One region of the Ilyobacter polytropus DSM 2926 genome, then DNA from elsewhere that is predicted to be linked to it. Evidence: riboswitches for the same ligand, from Rfam matches in the RefSeq annotation. Region 1 holds a riboswitch; each other region holds the start of a gene.
The links. A riboswitch is a leader RNA that binds a small molecule or an ion and turns the genes downstream of it on or off. The one in region 1 is predicted to bind glycine.

Region 1 (4,603 bases):
GGGTATAGAATATCCTCAACCTGTAGATGATTTTGGTACAGAAGTTCCAGGAAATCCAGATATTATAATAGATTTACCTGAAGCTGAAAATTATTTGAAAAGCGATCAAAGCGACCTTGTAAGTATCAGAAGCTGGAAGGAATATATAGGAAAAACCAGTGGTTACGATTATATAAAACCGAGAGGAAGAATAAGAGGGGACAAATGGGGTATGGGTGGATCTGACCCTTGGCATCTAGAAGATTACCGTGCAGAGTATGGGACTTATATGAGACCATACAATGAAATCTTAGAGATGTGGGAAGATCTGAAAATAAATACTGATAAAAATATCGCATTTTACTGCGGTACAGGCTGGAGAGCCAGTGAAGTTCTTTTTTATGCAGATGCTATGGGATTAGATAAAGTATCTCTTTATGAAGGCGGATGGAAAGAATGGTCAGAAAATCCAGAAACAGAGAATGAAATTTTAAAGGGTGAACCTGAAAAGTTAAATGAAGAAAAATATTAATAAATAAAAACCCCTCCTAGTTAGGAGGGGTTTTTATTTGTCTAATGTTTTATGGACTTTATAAGGCTTACAACTGGATTATCCATCAATTTATCTACATAAGCTTTTTTGCCCAGTTTACTAAAAGCCTCTGCATATGTGGGATATGGATGAATTACCCCGGCAAGTTTATCTAGAGAGAGACCGTTTGATTTCATGGCCTGTATCTCGCATATCAGTTCTCCTGCCCTGTCAGCCAAAATCTGAGCTCCCAAAATCTTTTTCTTGTGATCACAGATAATTTTAACATTAAAAATATCATCTTTTTTTGTCTTTGCCCTGTCCAATTCATCTCTTTTCAAAGAATAGATATGAATATTGTCATGTTTTTCACGGGCTTCTTTCTCACTCATACCTGCACTGGCAAGCTCAGGCTGGGTGAATGTTGTCCAGGCTACATTAGAGTAGTCTATGGACTTTTTAAGAGGTGTAAGGGCGTTTTGCACCGCAATTATACCTTGATAATTGGCCATATGCGAAAACTGATATGGGCCTACAACGTCTCCTACAGCATATATGTTGTGGATGTTTGTCTCTAGATGTTTATCCACCTCTATACCCTTTTTGTTATATTCTATACCTGCATTTTCAAGCTTTAGAGATGCTGTCGAAGGTTTTCTCCCTACAGCCACTAGCATAGATTCTGCAGATAGTTCACTTTTTTGTCCATCTTTTTCCACAGTGAGGATTATAGTGTTATTGTTTTTTTTAACTTCCACAGCCTTTGTTTTAATGTGTATATTGACTCCTTCGTCTATTAGTTTTTCCCTTAAGATGTGTGCAAACTCCTGGTCCTCCCTAAAGAGAATATTATCTAACATCTCCACTAGATGAACTTCAACTCCGATACGGTTTAAAGCCTGGGCCATTTCCACTCCAATAGCCCCACCGCCTAGGATGATCATGGATTTCGGAATTTCTTCAAGGAGGAATAAAGATTCATTTGTAAGATATTCCACAGTATTTATACCAGGTATAGGGGGCACAAAGGGAGAAGACCCTGTTGCAATAATAATACTCTTACCGCTAAAGGTATTCTCCCCTATTTTTATAGTTTTATTTTCTGTAAATTCAGCCTCTCCCTCTAGAAAATTAATTCCAGTTTTTTCAAGGACTTCGGGAGTCTCATGAGAATAGACATCCTCAATTACTTTTTTTACATCTTTCATTATTTTTCTTGTATCAGGTACAAAGTCACAGTACTTTCTGGCTGAATTTATCTCTTTTGAAATATTTATAAGGGCTTTACTAGGAACACAGCCTGACCAGGTACATTCCCCACCAGTTCTGTTTTTTTCTATGAGAAGTACTGATTTGCCAAAACCCTTTGCAGTGATAGCGCATGTTAGTCCTGCTGCCCCTGCTCCTATAACAATGAGGTCAAAGTCAAAAGTCATTTTTATCCCTCCGTAAAAATTAGTTTTTCAGGGAAGGTCGATGCCTTTTTGTTTTACGAAGCACAGCACGTCCCTTCAGACAAATATATACTTTGTTTTTTTAACACATCCTCTAATTTATCCACAAAAATATCGATATCCTCTTCTGTTATATCAAATGACATTACAAATCTTGATTCTTTTTTGTATTCATTCCATAGGTAAAAGTATGAAAATTCCTGCATCTCTTCAACTGCATCCATAGGGATCTTAGCAAAGACAATATTTGCCATGACATCATTTGTCACTTCCACACCTAGATTTACAAGTTTTTTCTTGAGGTACTTTGCCATACTGTTGGCTTTAGATGCATTTGTATGCCATAAATTATCCTCTAAAAGTCCAAGATACTGGGCAGATATAAATCTCATTTTTGAGTGAAGCTGAAGATTTTGTTTACGAAGTCTAAAGAAGTCCTTTGCTAACTCTTTGTTGAAAAATACGATAGCCTCTCCAAACATAAGACCGTTTTTTGTACCTCCAAAAGACAGCACGTCTACACCACAGTCGGCAGTCATCTCTTTTAAAGAGCATCCTAAGGCTGCAGCAGCATTAGAAAGTCTAGTTCCGTCCATGTGCAGAAGCATGTTGTTTCTTTTTGCAAAGGCAGAAATATTTTTTATCTCTGCAGGAGTGTATACAGTTCCAAGCTCTGTAGCCTGAGTTATAGATATTATATGAGCCTCAGGTTTATGAATGGCGCCCTTAAAAGACAGGAATTTTTCAGCAGCTTTTATACTGAATTTTCCATCTTCAGATGGAACAGGCAGAAGTTGCATCCCAGTTATTTTCGAAGGTGCACCAGCTTCGTCCTGAAATATATGAGCTGTATCAGGGCATAGAACACAGGTAGCTCTTCCTTTCATAGCCTCTAGTGCCAGTACGTTACACCCGGTTCCATTGAATACGAAAAATACCTCTACATCTCCAAAAATCTCTTTAAATTTTTCTTTTGCTTTTATAGTTAGAGGATCCATACCATAGGCAAAAGCATGTCCTTGGTTTGCCTCCATAAGTTTTTCCATAATCTTTGGGTCTACCCCACTAAAATTATCACTCGCAAATGTTCTTTCCATCTTTATCCCCCCTAAAATTATCTATAATAAATATTTTACGACCAACAAAAAATCCGGATGAGATATAAAAAAAGGCTACAAAAAATGCAGCCTCTAGAAAACAAGTGATTGTTTTCCTCTGTCCATTGTACCTGAGAGTATTACTCCTTCGGCGACTGACTAAACAGTTCTCTCCAGAGGCTCGTCCAGAATAGGTCCTTTTACCTGAGAGTTTTACTCCTTCGGTGGCTGATTAATCAGCTCTCTCCCTATACCTTCGTCCGACTTTATTAAATTTTATTTATCGAAGTCATTCTATAGTATTTTATTCTAATTGTCAAAGAAAATTTGAAAAAATATTAAGTTTGGTACTTTAGTCCTAATTTTTTGGACAAGAATATTAAAAGGATAAACTAAAGCACTTTTGAATATTTTATTAATTGCCTTGGCAATATTGAGGTATATTTCAGGGGAGGTTTTATGATAAATGTTATTTTTTTCTGGATGGCAGTTTTTATAATAATTTTTATTTTTACAAGAAAGTCTAAATCTCCTTATGGAGATAAAAAAGATGGAGGGATTCTAGGTTCTGAGAAAATAAATTTCGATAACATAAAGAGAAAAGAGATAAAAGTATTTTTTGACGACAAGCTGACAGATTCTGAAAAGCTTAAACTTTACGGTATCTTTGAAAATAAGTGTTTTAAATGCAGTAGTACAGAGCATTTATCAATAGACCATCACATTCCAATTTCTAAGGGTTATCCCTTAAAGGATAAGGAAGCAGGTTTAAATGCAGTGGTTTTGTGTGAAAAGTGCAATAGAAAGAAGGGAGACACTCTTCCAGATGAGTATTACAAAAAGTATGAACTTATAAGGCTAGAAAATCTCGGAGTAAAAAGTCATCTTTACTATTCTTCCAAAAGGATAAAGGAGGTAGAAAAAAATCTGCTTTCATACAAACTGGATTTTTTGAGGGAGAGTATAGATAAAAAAGAGAAAATAAAATTTGTTTATTTAAACCAGGAGGAAATTTTGTTTACAAGGGAAGGTGTGGAAATACATCCCTTTAAGATTTCAGCAGAAAGAAAACTTTTGTATAGAGGCTGGATTAGAGAGTGGTATTTATTTTCAGAAGAAAACAGGGAAAGGCCTTTTAATATCCGATGGATCTATCATCTGGAAAGGTCTTCAGGGAGAATCAGTATAAAGAATAAATGTTAAAAATATTGTTGTTAGAGACATAAAAGGCTATTGCAGCATTAAAACTTTTGCAATAGCCTAAATTATCCTAAAAATACTTTTAGTTGGTCAACTAGGATTTTTATTAACTACAGCGGCCAGTTAAGAGACGTATTTTCCTCGGAAATCGTCCACAATTTAGCAGCCATTTCTCGATCTAGAGCTATCTCGTCCAAAAGACACTCGGCGACAGGGCCCACCATTTCAGATCGCTTTGTAGGGCCATACAGCCTTTCCGGTTCCAACCCCTCTTCCGTTGCACACATAACTTCTGGTCATGAGCCTCTTTCAGCTGATTGTGCGATAATACGAGAAAGTAC
Region 2 (4,603 bases), 160 kb from region 1:
GGTTTTTTAGATAGAAAAAATTTTTATTCTGCAATATAAAAGACCTGGATATATCCAGGTCTTTTATATTGGTATAGTTTATTGTTTAGCCTTGGCCTCTATACTAGCTAAAAGCTCTCTATAGGCATCCTCAAAAGCAGACAGTCCTTTTTTAAGTAGGACATTAAAGACTTCATTCATTGACACCCCTGCATCCTCTAAATCTCTGAAAATTTCATTTGCCTTAGAATCATCTGCATCAAGGGCTATTTTAGCAGTTCCGTGATCTATCAATTTCTCAAGAGTATTATAAGGTAAAGTATTTACTGTGTCTGGAGCAATAAGTTCAGTAACATATTTTATATCGCTGTAAGCTGAATTCTTTGTCCCAGTAGAAGCCCACAATACTCTTTGTAAGTTAGCTCCTTTTCTAGATAGCTCTTGGAACTCTGGAGAATTTTCAATCCCTCTATAAATAGAATAAATTATCATAGAGTTTGCAACAGCAGCTTGTCCCGCAAGATCTTCTCTTCCTCTTTCTTCCAAAAGGTCATCAACCATACTCTCTATTCTGCTTACAAATACACTTGCAACTGAGTGAACCTTGGTTAAATCTTCGTTATTATCAGCTAGCCTTTTTAGACCTCTAATATAAGCTTCAGCCGTCTTTCGGTACTGCTCTGGAGAAAATATAAGTGTTATATTTACACAGATACCCCTAGAAATAAGCTCCTCTATAGCCACTATCCCTTCATCAGTTGCAGGAACTTTAAACATCACATTTTCTCTGTTTACCTTTTCATGAAGTCTTATTCCTTCTGAAAGGGTTTTTTCTGTGTCTTCTGCCAACAATGGGTTAAGCTCTAGACTTATATACCCGTCTCTTTCTGCAGTTTTTTCATACACAGGTTTCAGAATATCTGCCGCCTCCTGTATATCTCTCACAGTTAACTCGTCGTATATCTCTTCAACTGATCTTCCATTAGAAGCTAGTTCTTTTATTTCATTGTCATAGTCGTTACTTTTTGCTATGGCATTATGAAATATACTAGGATTTGATGTAACACCCATAAGCCCAGCATTGATAAGTTTTTTTAGTTCTCCGCTTTGTATGATATCTCGACTAATAAAATCAAGCCATAAACTTTGACCTAGATTATCTAGTTCTCTTATGATTTCTTTGTTCATTTCAACCCCCCTGAATTATATGCTTGTAATATATTATGGGTTAAAATTTTAAAAAAAGCAATTTTTTTTACACTCTAAACCTTTTTAAGAACTGGTTCTTTGAAAAAAGCCAGTGTTTCTCCGACAATAACTTTTCTAAGTACTAAAAGTCCAACAAGATTTGGTATTACCATAACACCATTTACTATATCGGCAATAAGCCAGATTGTATCTAGCTTTAAGAAAGGTCCTGATGCTATCATCACAAGGAATATAACTTTAAACCACTTGATAGCTTCCTTTTGGAAAAGATACTGAGTACACTTTTCTCCATAGAAGTTCCAACCTATTATTGTAGTAAAGGCAAAGAATATTATTCCAATGTTCACGATAAGAGAACCATAAGAACCAAGGTAGAATTCAAAAGCCTTTGAAGTAAGTAATGATCCTGATAAACCGTCTTGAGACCACAAACCTGATGAAACAACTATTATTCCAGTAATGCTACAAACTATCAAAGTATCTAAAAATGGTCCTATCATTGATATTAGACCCTGTTTAACAGGTGAGTCAGTTTTTGCACTAGCCGCTGCAATTGGTGCTGAACCAAGTCCGGCTTCATTTGAGAATACTCCTCTAGCAACACCGGCTCTCATAGCCATCATAATTCCAGCTCCTGCAAAACCTCCTACTGCTGCACTTCCATTAAATGCAGATTTTATTATAAGAGATATAGCCGACATTGTAGCAGAAGGATTTGAAGCCATTATTACAACTCCACCTACTATATAAAATACAGCCATGAATGGAACAAGGAATGAAGCAACCTGAGAAATTCTCTTGATTCCACCGAAAGTAACAAGGGCTACTGCTATTGTAAGGACAATACCGGTAGTCATAGTCGGTATTCCTATGGCACCTTTCACACCTTCTACCACTGCGTTTACCTGTGGGAAAGTCCCTATTCCTAAAAGGGCAACCATTATTCCAGAAAAAGCAAATACTTTTCCTAAAAATTTGTTTTTAGCACCTTTTTCGATATAATACATCGGTCCGCCTGAATATTCTCCGTCTTTTTTTTCACGGTATTTGATTGCAAGAAATCCTTCTGCAAATTTTGTACTCATACCAAAGAAAGCAGCAATCCACATCCAGAATATAGCACCTGGACCTCCTAACTTTATTGCAGTTGCTACACCTACGATATTACCTGTACCGATTGTAGCTGCCAGAGCTGTACAAAGGGCTGCAAATCCAGATACATCTCCCTCTTTAGAATCAGAATTACCGTCTTTTTCAAATAGAAATTTAAAAGCTGTTACAAGTTTTGAAATCTGAATACCTTTTAAATTTACAGTAAGATAAATTCCAGTTCCCACAAGTACAAAAAGTGTAGGAAATCCCCATATAATGCTGTCTAGTTGTCCTAAAATTTCTTTCATTTTTTCCTCCCTTATCTGTCAGATGGCAGAAGGGGCGTAATAAAAAAAGAGACTACAAAAAAATGCAACCTCTAGAAAACACGCCATGCCTGTTTTCCTCTGTCCTTTTACCTGAGAGTATTACTCCTTCGGTGACTAGAATTAACCAATTCTCTCCAGAGGCTCGTCCAGTATAGGTCCATTTACCTGAAAGATTTACTTCTTCGGTGGCTGTAAAAACAGCTCTCTCCCCATACCTTCATCCGACTTAATTAAATTTTTATTAAAAATATAATAATCAATTTATTAAAAAATGTCAAAGGTTTTTTTTTAATACATATCATTATATTTTTTTATACCCCCTTAGACTACTATATATATTATTAATAATCTCTTAATTATTTAATTTTATTAAAATAATTTTATGACAAAAGTTCTTTTGGATCTGTCTAATAAAGGAAAATAAAAGAATAAGAGTAATCTTTTAATAGGTTACTGTGTTATACTTTTTATCTAATTTTTTATTCAGGAGGAAATATGAAAAGGGCAAGGTTAATATACAACCCATATTCTGGTGAAAATTATATAGTGAAGCATTTAGATACTATTTTTAAAGTTTATCAGAAAAAGGGATATACCATTGATGCTTTCAGAATAAGCTATGAAGCTAATATAGAAGATGCATTCAAGGATATTGGAGGTGAATACAACCACATAATCATAGCAGGTGGGGATGGGACAGTAAATCAAATAATTAATATAATGAAAAAAACAGGTATTGACTTACCTGTTGCCATACTTCCAACTGGCACTGCCAATGATTTTGCAACCTGTCTGGGAATGCCAAAAGATATATCTGAAGCCTGCCAACAGATCCTCAGTTCTAATGTTAAACTAATCGACCTTGGAAAAGTAAACGATACTTATTTTGTAAATGTTGCCAGTACAGGCTTATTCACAGATGTTTCCCAAAAGACAAATGTCAATCTTAAGAACACAATGGGAAAATTGGCATATTATTTCAGTGGTATTATAGAGATCCCAAATTTCAAGAGACTTCAGATAACAGTTGAATCTAAAGAACTAAAATATACAGGCCACTCGCTTATTATATTTGCTTTCAACGGAAAAAGTGCTGGAAATATTGATATTGCCTATAAGTCTCAGCTAGATGACGGACTTTTGGATATTGTCATAGTAAAGGCAGAAATAATGACCGAAACCCTTTTATCCTTTTTTAAGTTTTTAAAAAAAGAGCATCTTGAAAATCCTAAGGGAGTAATACACTTCAAAACTAACCGATTATCTCTAAAGTGCAATGAATCTATCTCCACAGATTTAGACGGAGAAAAAGGTCCTGATTTTCCTCTTGACATACAATGCATAAAAAACGGCTTAAAAATATTGGGGTATGCAAACTAAATAATACTTGAAGGGAGAACACCATGGAAAACTACAATGAAAGAAACTACTATACAACTTTGAAATTCATTTTGATCAAGGCTACTTACGACCTGTTTCCAGAGGCAGAAGTTAAGATACACCACTCTCTAAATAAAGGAATCTACGGTGAAATCCTAAAGGATCCTAAAATACGTTCTGAGGATATTTTAGCTATAAAAAACAGAATGAATGAACTTATAAGGGAAGATATTCCCATAAGGCCTGTTATTATGCCTGTCTGTGACATTGAAAAACATGACTGTATTTATAACAGACCAGACATGAGAAGGCTTATTGAGTACAGCGATTGGGTTGACCTAAGAGTCTATGAAATGGAAGGTTTTTATGACTATTATCACAATGGTATGTTAAGTAGTACCGGTTATCTCAACTTGTTCGATTTGTCACCTTATAACGGAGGATTTATTTTAAAATATCCTTTCCAAAATGACCCCTATAGAATACCTGTGGAAACTGACCATAAAAAACTTGCAAAAATATTTCATGAATCAGAAGAATGGGGTCAGATAATGGAAGTTTCAGATGTGGGAGCCTTAAATGAAAAAATACTAAACAATGAGATAGCCGAACTC
Region 3 (4,603 bases), on a different replicon from region 1:
AAGTTCTTATTATATCTATGCAGGTCCACCAGAGGTACTTCCCTATTTTAGATAGCCAGGGTAAGCTTTTACCTAAATTTGTAGTTATCAGAAATGGGATAACATCTTCTGAGCATGTAAGAAAGGGTAATGAGAAGGTTTTATCTGCAAGACTTTCTGACGCCAGATTTTTTTATCAGGAAGATCAGAAAAAATCTCTTGAGGAATTTGTAGATAAGCTATCTACTGTGGTATTCCAAAAAGATCTAGGAACAATAGCTCAAAAAATCTCAAGGAGTAAAAAACTTGCTGAATATATGAGTGAAAAATTAGCATTAAGGGATTCAAAAGAAGATATTATGAGAACTATTCATCTTGCAAAGGCTGACCTTGTCTCTAACATGATAGGGGAAAAAGAGTTTACAAAGCTCCAAGGGTTTATGGGAGCAGATTATGCTCTTAAGGCCGGAGAGAAAGAGGTCGTTTCAAAGGGTATAGAAGAGCATTATTACCCTAGATACCAGGGAGATAAGCTTCCTCAAGGTATAGAAGGAGTAATAGCAGGAATATGCGACAGAATGGATACCCTAGTGGGATGTTTTGGCATTGGTATGATCCCTAGTGGTTCAAAAGACCCTTTTGCCCTAAGAAGAGCCGCACTTGCAATTGTAAATATTATTTTAAATTCTAAACTTGTGATTTCTTTAGAGGAGCTTACTTCTAAAATGCTTGATATTTTAGAAGAAGACAATGTTCTTAAGAGACCTAAAAAAGATGTTTTAAAAGATCTAATGGAATTTTTTAAACAGAGAGCTATAAATGTATTTGCTGACCATGGACACAGAAAAGATGTTATTGGTGCAGTCTTAAGTATAGATTGTGATGTTCTTTTAGAGGCCTCTGAAAAAATAGAGACACTGGAAAAAGTTTCTAAGGAAGAGGGATTTAACGATCTGGTACTCCTTTTAAAAAGAGTAGGAAATATATCTAAAGATCATCATGAAAAAGCAATTTCAACTGATTTACTTGTAGAAGACGCTGAAAAGGAACTTCATAAATTTTATGTAGACCTTGATTCAAAAACAGAATTGAATCTTCAAACTAAATCTTATGAAGAATTTTTTAGAAATATTCTTGCGGGTAAAAATGTAATAAATAGATTTTTTGACAGTGTAATGGTAATGGATAAAGATCAATCGTTAAAAAATAATAGACTTTCTCTTTTGAAATCTCTAAATGAGATTTTTAACAGAGTAGCTAAATTGAATTTGATAGAAGAAAAATAAAAAAGGTGTCTTAGGACGCCTTTTTTTATTTATCCAATGAAAAACAAAAATATTTTGAAAAAAAACTTTTTTTTTTGTATCAAATAATTGGTACTAGCTTATAAAACTTCTCAATTAAAAGATCATGAAAATTTTATTAAATTTATAAAAGAAAGACAAGTTTTATAGAGTGAAACATTGTTTAACCCTTGTTAACTCTGGGTTTATTATGAAATATATTTATACTAAAGGCAGATTTTTATTAAAAACCTAGAAAAATTAATATAATGCAAGGAGTTATTTATTAAAAATTTTTAACTTGACGTTAATGGTCTATAACTGCTATTATACATAAAAGTTCTTCTAGGAAAGACAAAGTTATAAAAAACAGTAAAAAGTTTCGAAAGTAAAAATAAAAGTTGTGATAGAGTATTGTCACAAAAGTATAGAGGAGAGAAATGCTATGTTTAGACTAACTATAACCACCACCATAATTATTATGTAGGGTTTGCAATCAGAATTTCTGCTGATTCAGACCCATTTTAGAATAATGAAAATGTGGAATGTTTCTAAGTGGGATAGAGTCTAAAAGTAGTCAAATGCCCGTTTAGAACATATGTTCTTAACGGGCATTTTTTTATAAAATTAAATAACAACCTCATCAAACAGTGAAAAGTCTCAGCCTGATAAATTATACATTAATAAAGGGCTAAAGCTGTAGTGATTAAAGATAATTTTATCAGAGTGAACATAATAATGTTAAATAAAGAAAAAAACTTTTGACATTTCTTTAAAAATCTATTATTATAATCTTCAACACGGTAAATAAATGTCGAGTCACTGACAGCTTAATAAATCGGATGAAGGTATAGGGAGAGAGCTGGTAAAACAGCCACCGAAGAAGTAAATCTTTCAGGTAAATGGACCTATGCTGGACGAACCTCAGGAGAGAACTGTTTGATCAGTCACCGAAGGAGTAACACTCTCAGGTAAAAGGACGGAGGAAAACCCACGCAACTATTTTTGCGTATGGATTGTTTTCTTGAGGTTACATTTTTGTAACCTCTTTTTATATATTTAAATTTTTTTAGGGGGGATTATCAATGAGTTATGTTGTAGCGGTAGTTGGGGCAACTGGTATGGTAGGAAGGAAAATGTTACAGGTACTTGAAGAAAAAAAGTTTCCTGTTAAAGAGATAAAGCTTTTGGCTTCGGCTAGGTCAGCTGGTAAAAAGATGACTTTCAGAGGAAAAGAAGTAGTTGTAGAGGAACTTAAAGCTGAAAGTTTTGTAGGAGTAGATGTAGCACTATTTTCAGCCGGTGGAGAAACAAGTAAGAAATTTGCTCCTGAAGCTGCAGAAAGAGGAGCTATCGTAGTAGACAACTCAAGTGCATGGAGAATGACAGAAGATGTTCCGCTAGTGGTACCTGAAGTAAATCCAGAGGCTATAAAAAATAGCAAAATAATAGCAAATCCAAACTGTTCAACAACACAGTGTGTACTTCCTTTAAAAGTGGTTCAAGACTTATTTGGACTAAAAAGGGTTGTTTACAGCACTTATCAGGCTGTCTCAGGATCTGGTAGAGATGGTATAGAGGAATTAAAAGAAGGGAAAAGATTTTATCCTTATCAGATAAAAAATAACTGCCTTCCGCATATAGATGTATTTTTAGACAATGGCTACACCAAAGAAGAAGAGAAGATGATAAATGAAACCAGAAAGATTCTTGAAGTTCCAGAGTTGCCTATAACTGCAACTTGTGTAAGAGTACCAGTACTTAACTGTCACGGAGTTTCAATAAACGTAGAAACAGAATCAGAAGTTGATATTCAGAAATTAAGAGATGCACTACAAGATTTTCCAGGAGTTGTGCTGTATGACGACCCTAAAAACAATGTATACCCACTGGCTTCAGAATCAGATGAAAAAAATGAAGTATTCGTAGGAAGACTTAGAAAAGATCCAAGCATAAAAAATGGTCTCAACATGTGGGTAGTATCAGATAACCTTAGAAAAGGTGCAGCAACAAACACCGTACAAATAGCAGAGGTACTTGCAAAAGGGGGAAAATTATGAAATTAGGTGTAATAGGATTAGGTACTGTAGGCGAAGGAGTCTTAAAAATTCTTACACTTGAGAAAGATAGATTAGAGGCCATGTTTGGAGAGAAAATAAATGTTACAAAAGTTTGTGACCTTGAAGAGAGAAACTTTCCATTTGGTAAATTTAACTTTACAAATAATTATAAAGAAATACTAGCAGATGAAGAGATCAATACAGTTGTAGAACTAATCGGCGGAGTGGGGATAGCCTTTGAAATAGCAAAGGAAATCCTTGGATCAGGAAGGAACTTAGTGTGTGCAAACAAGCATCTTATAGCTACTCACGGAAAAGAATTATTTGCTCTTGCAGAAAAAAATAATGTTAAGTTTTTCTTTGAGGCAGCAGTTGCAGGAGGGATTCCAGTTGTAACTCCCCTTAAAGAAGGACTTTTTCCAAATAGATTTGAAAGAATAAGAGGGATACTAAACGGTACTTGTAACTATATGCTTTCAAAAATGGAAGAGGGAATGAGTTATGATGAAGCACTTGCAGACGCTCAGGAAAAAGGCTATGCAGAAGCAGATCCTACATTTGATGTAGCTGGTATCGATACAGGACATAAAATAAGTGTTCTTGCATATTTAGCTTGGGGAGAACTAAAGGAATTTTCATCAATACCTATAACAGGGATTGATAAGTTAACTAAGGAAGATATCGAAAAAGCCAAGGCAGAAGGAAAAAGATACAAACTTTTAGGAGAAGCATTTAAAGAAGAAGGAAAGCTGACAGTAAGAGTATCACCACAACTAATTGAAAGCAGCGAACTTCTTTATGATGTAGGCGGAGTTTACAATGCTGTGGAGATAGACGGTTCATATACAGGGAAAACAATATTCTTCGGAGAGGGAGCAGGGATGGACGCAACTGCTTCAGCTGTAGTATCTGACATATATAAAGTTTTAGCCAGTCGTTCTTGGAATTAATACGAGGGGGTAAGGAGAATGGCATTAATAGTACAGAAATTTGGTGGAACAAGCGTAAAGGACACTGAGAGACTGCAGGAAGTCGCTAAGTGGGTAGTTAAAAATAAAGAAGAGGGCAACAAGATGGTGGTAGTTGTATCTGCACCTGGAGGCATGACTGATTCTCTGATAAAAAGAGCAGAAGAGGTTAACAGCAACCCTCAAGGAAGAGAGTTAGATGTGCTACTCTCTGTGGGAGAACAAATATCAGCGGCACTTCTTTCAATGGCAATAGAACAGCTTGGACACAAGGCCATCTCTTTTACCGGACCACAAGTAGGAATAAAGACGA

Region 2: another riboswitch for glycine. It lies ahead of ILYOP_RS12855 (alanine/glycine:cation symporter family protein); the one in region 1 lies ahead of ILYOP_RS13550 (threonine aldolase family protein).
Region 3: another riboswitch for glycine. It lies ahead of ILYOP_RS03415 (aspartate-semialdehyde dehydrogenase); the one in region 1 lies ahead of ILYOP_RS13550 (threonine aldolase family protein).

What each region holds. Positions count from the first base shown of each region.
Region 1 is NC_014633.1:791,745-796,347, reverse strand. Features, by position in the region: gene ILYOP_RS13560 (rhodanese-like domain-containing protein) at 1-511, shown strand, start outside; gene ILYOP_RS13555 (dihydrolipoyl dehydrogenase family protein) at 553-1,947, opposite strand; gene ILYOP_RS13550 (threonine aldolase family protein) at 2,001-3,062, opposite strand; glycine riboswitch at 3,178-3,242, opposite strand; glycine riboswitch at 3,245-3,322, opposite strand; gene ILYOP_RS13545 (HNH endonuclease) at 3,522-4,265, shown strand; partial or broken gene ILYOP_RS13540 (SDR family oxidoreductase) at 4,373-4,603, opposite strand, start outside.
Region 2 is NC_014633.1:631,422-636,024, forward strand. Features, by position in the region: gene ILYOP_RS12845 (ArsB/NhaD family transporter) at 1-14, shown strand, start outside; gene tal (transaldolase) at 79-1,167, opposite strand; gene ILYOP_RS12855 (alanine/glycine:cation symporter family protein) at 1,242-2,588, opposite strand; glycine riboswitch at 2,685-2,750, opposite strand; glycine riboswitch at 2,753-2,830, opposite strand; gene ILYOP_RS12860 (YegS/Rv2252/BmrU family lipid kinase) at 3,105-3,989, shown strand; gene ILYOP_RS12865 (uridine kinase family protein) at 4,013-4,603, shown strand, end outside.
Region 3 is NC_014632.1:756,354-760,956, forward strand. Features, by position in the region: gene glyS (glycine--tRNA ligase subunit beta) at 1-1,265, shown strand, start outside; glycine riboswitch at 2,105-2,182, shown strand; glycine riboswitch at 2,185-2,248, shown strand; gene ILYOP_RS03415 (aspartate-semialdehyde dehydrogenase) at 2,348-3,322, shown strand; gene ILYOP_RS03420 (homoserine dehydrogenase) at 3,319-4,272, shown strand; gene ILYOP_RS03425 (aspartate kinase) at 4,291-4,603, shown strand, end outside.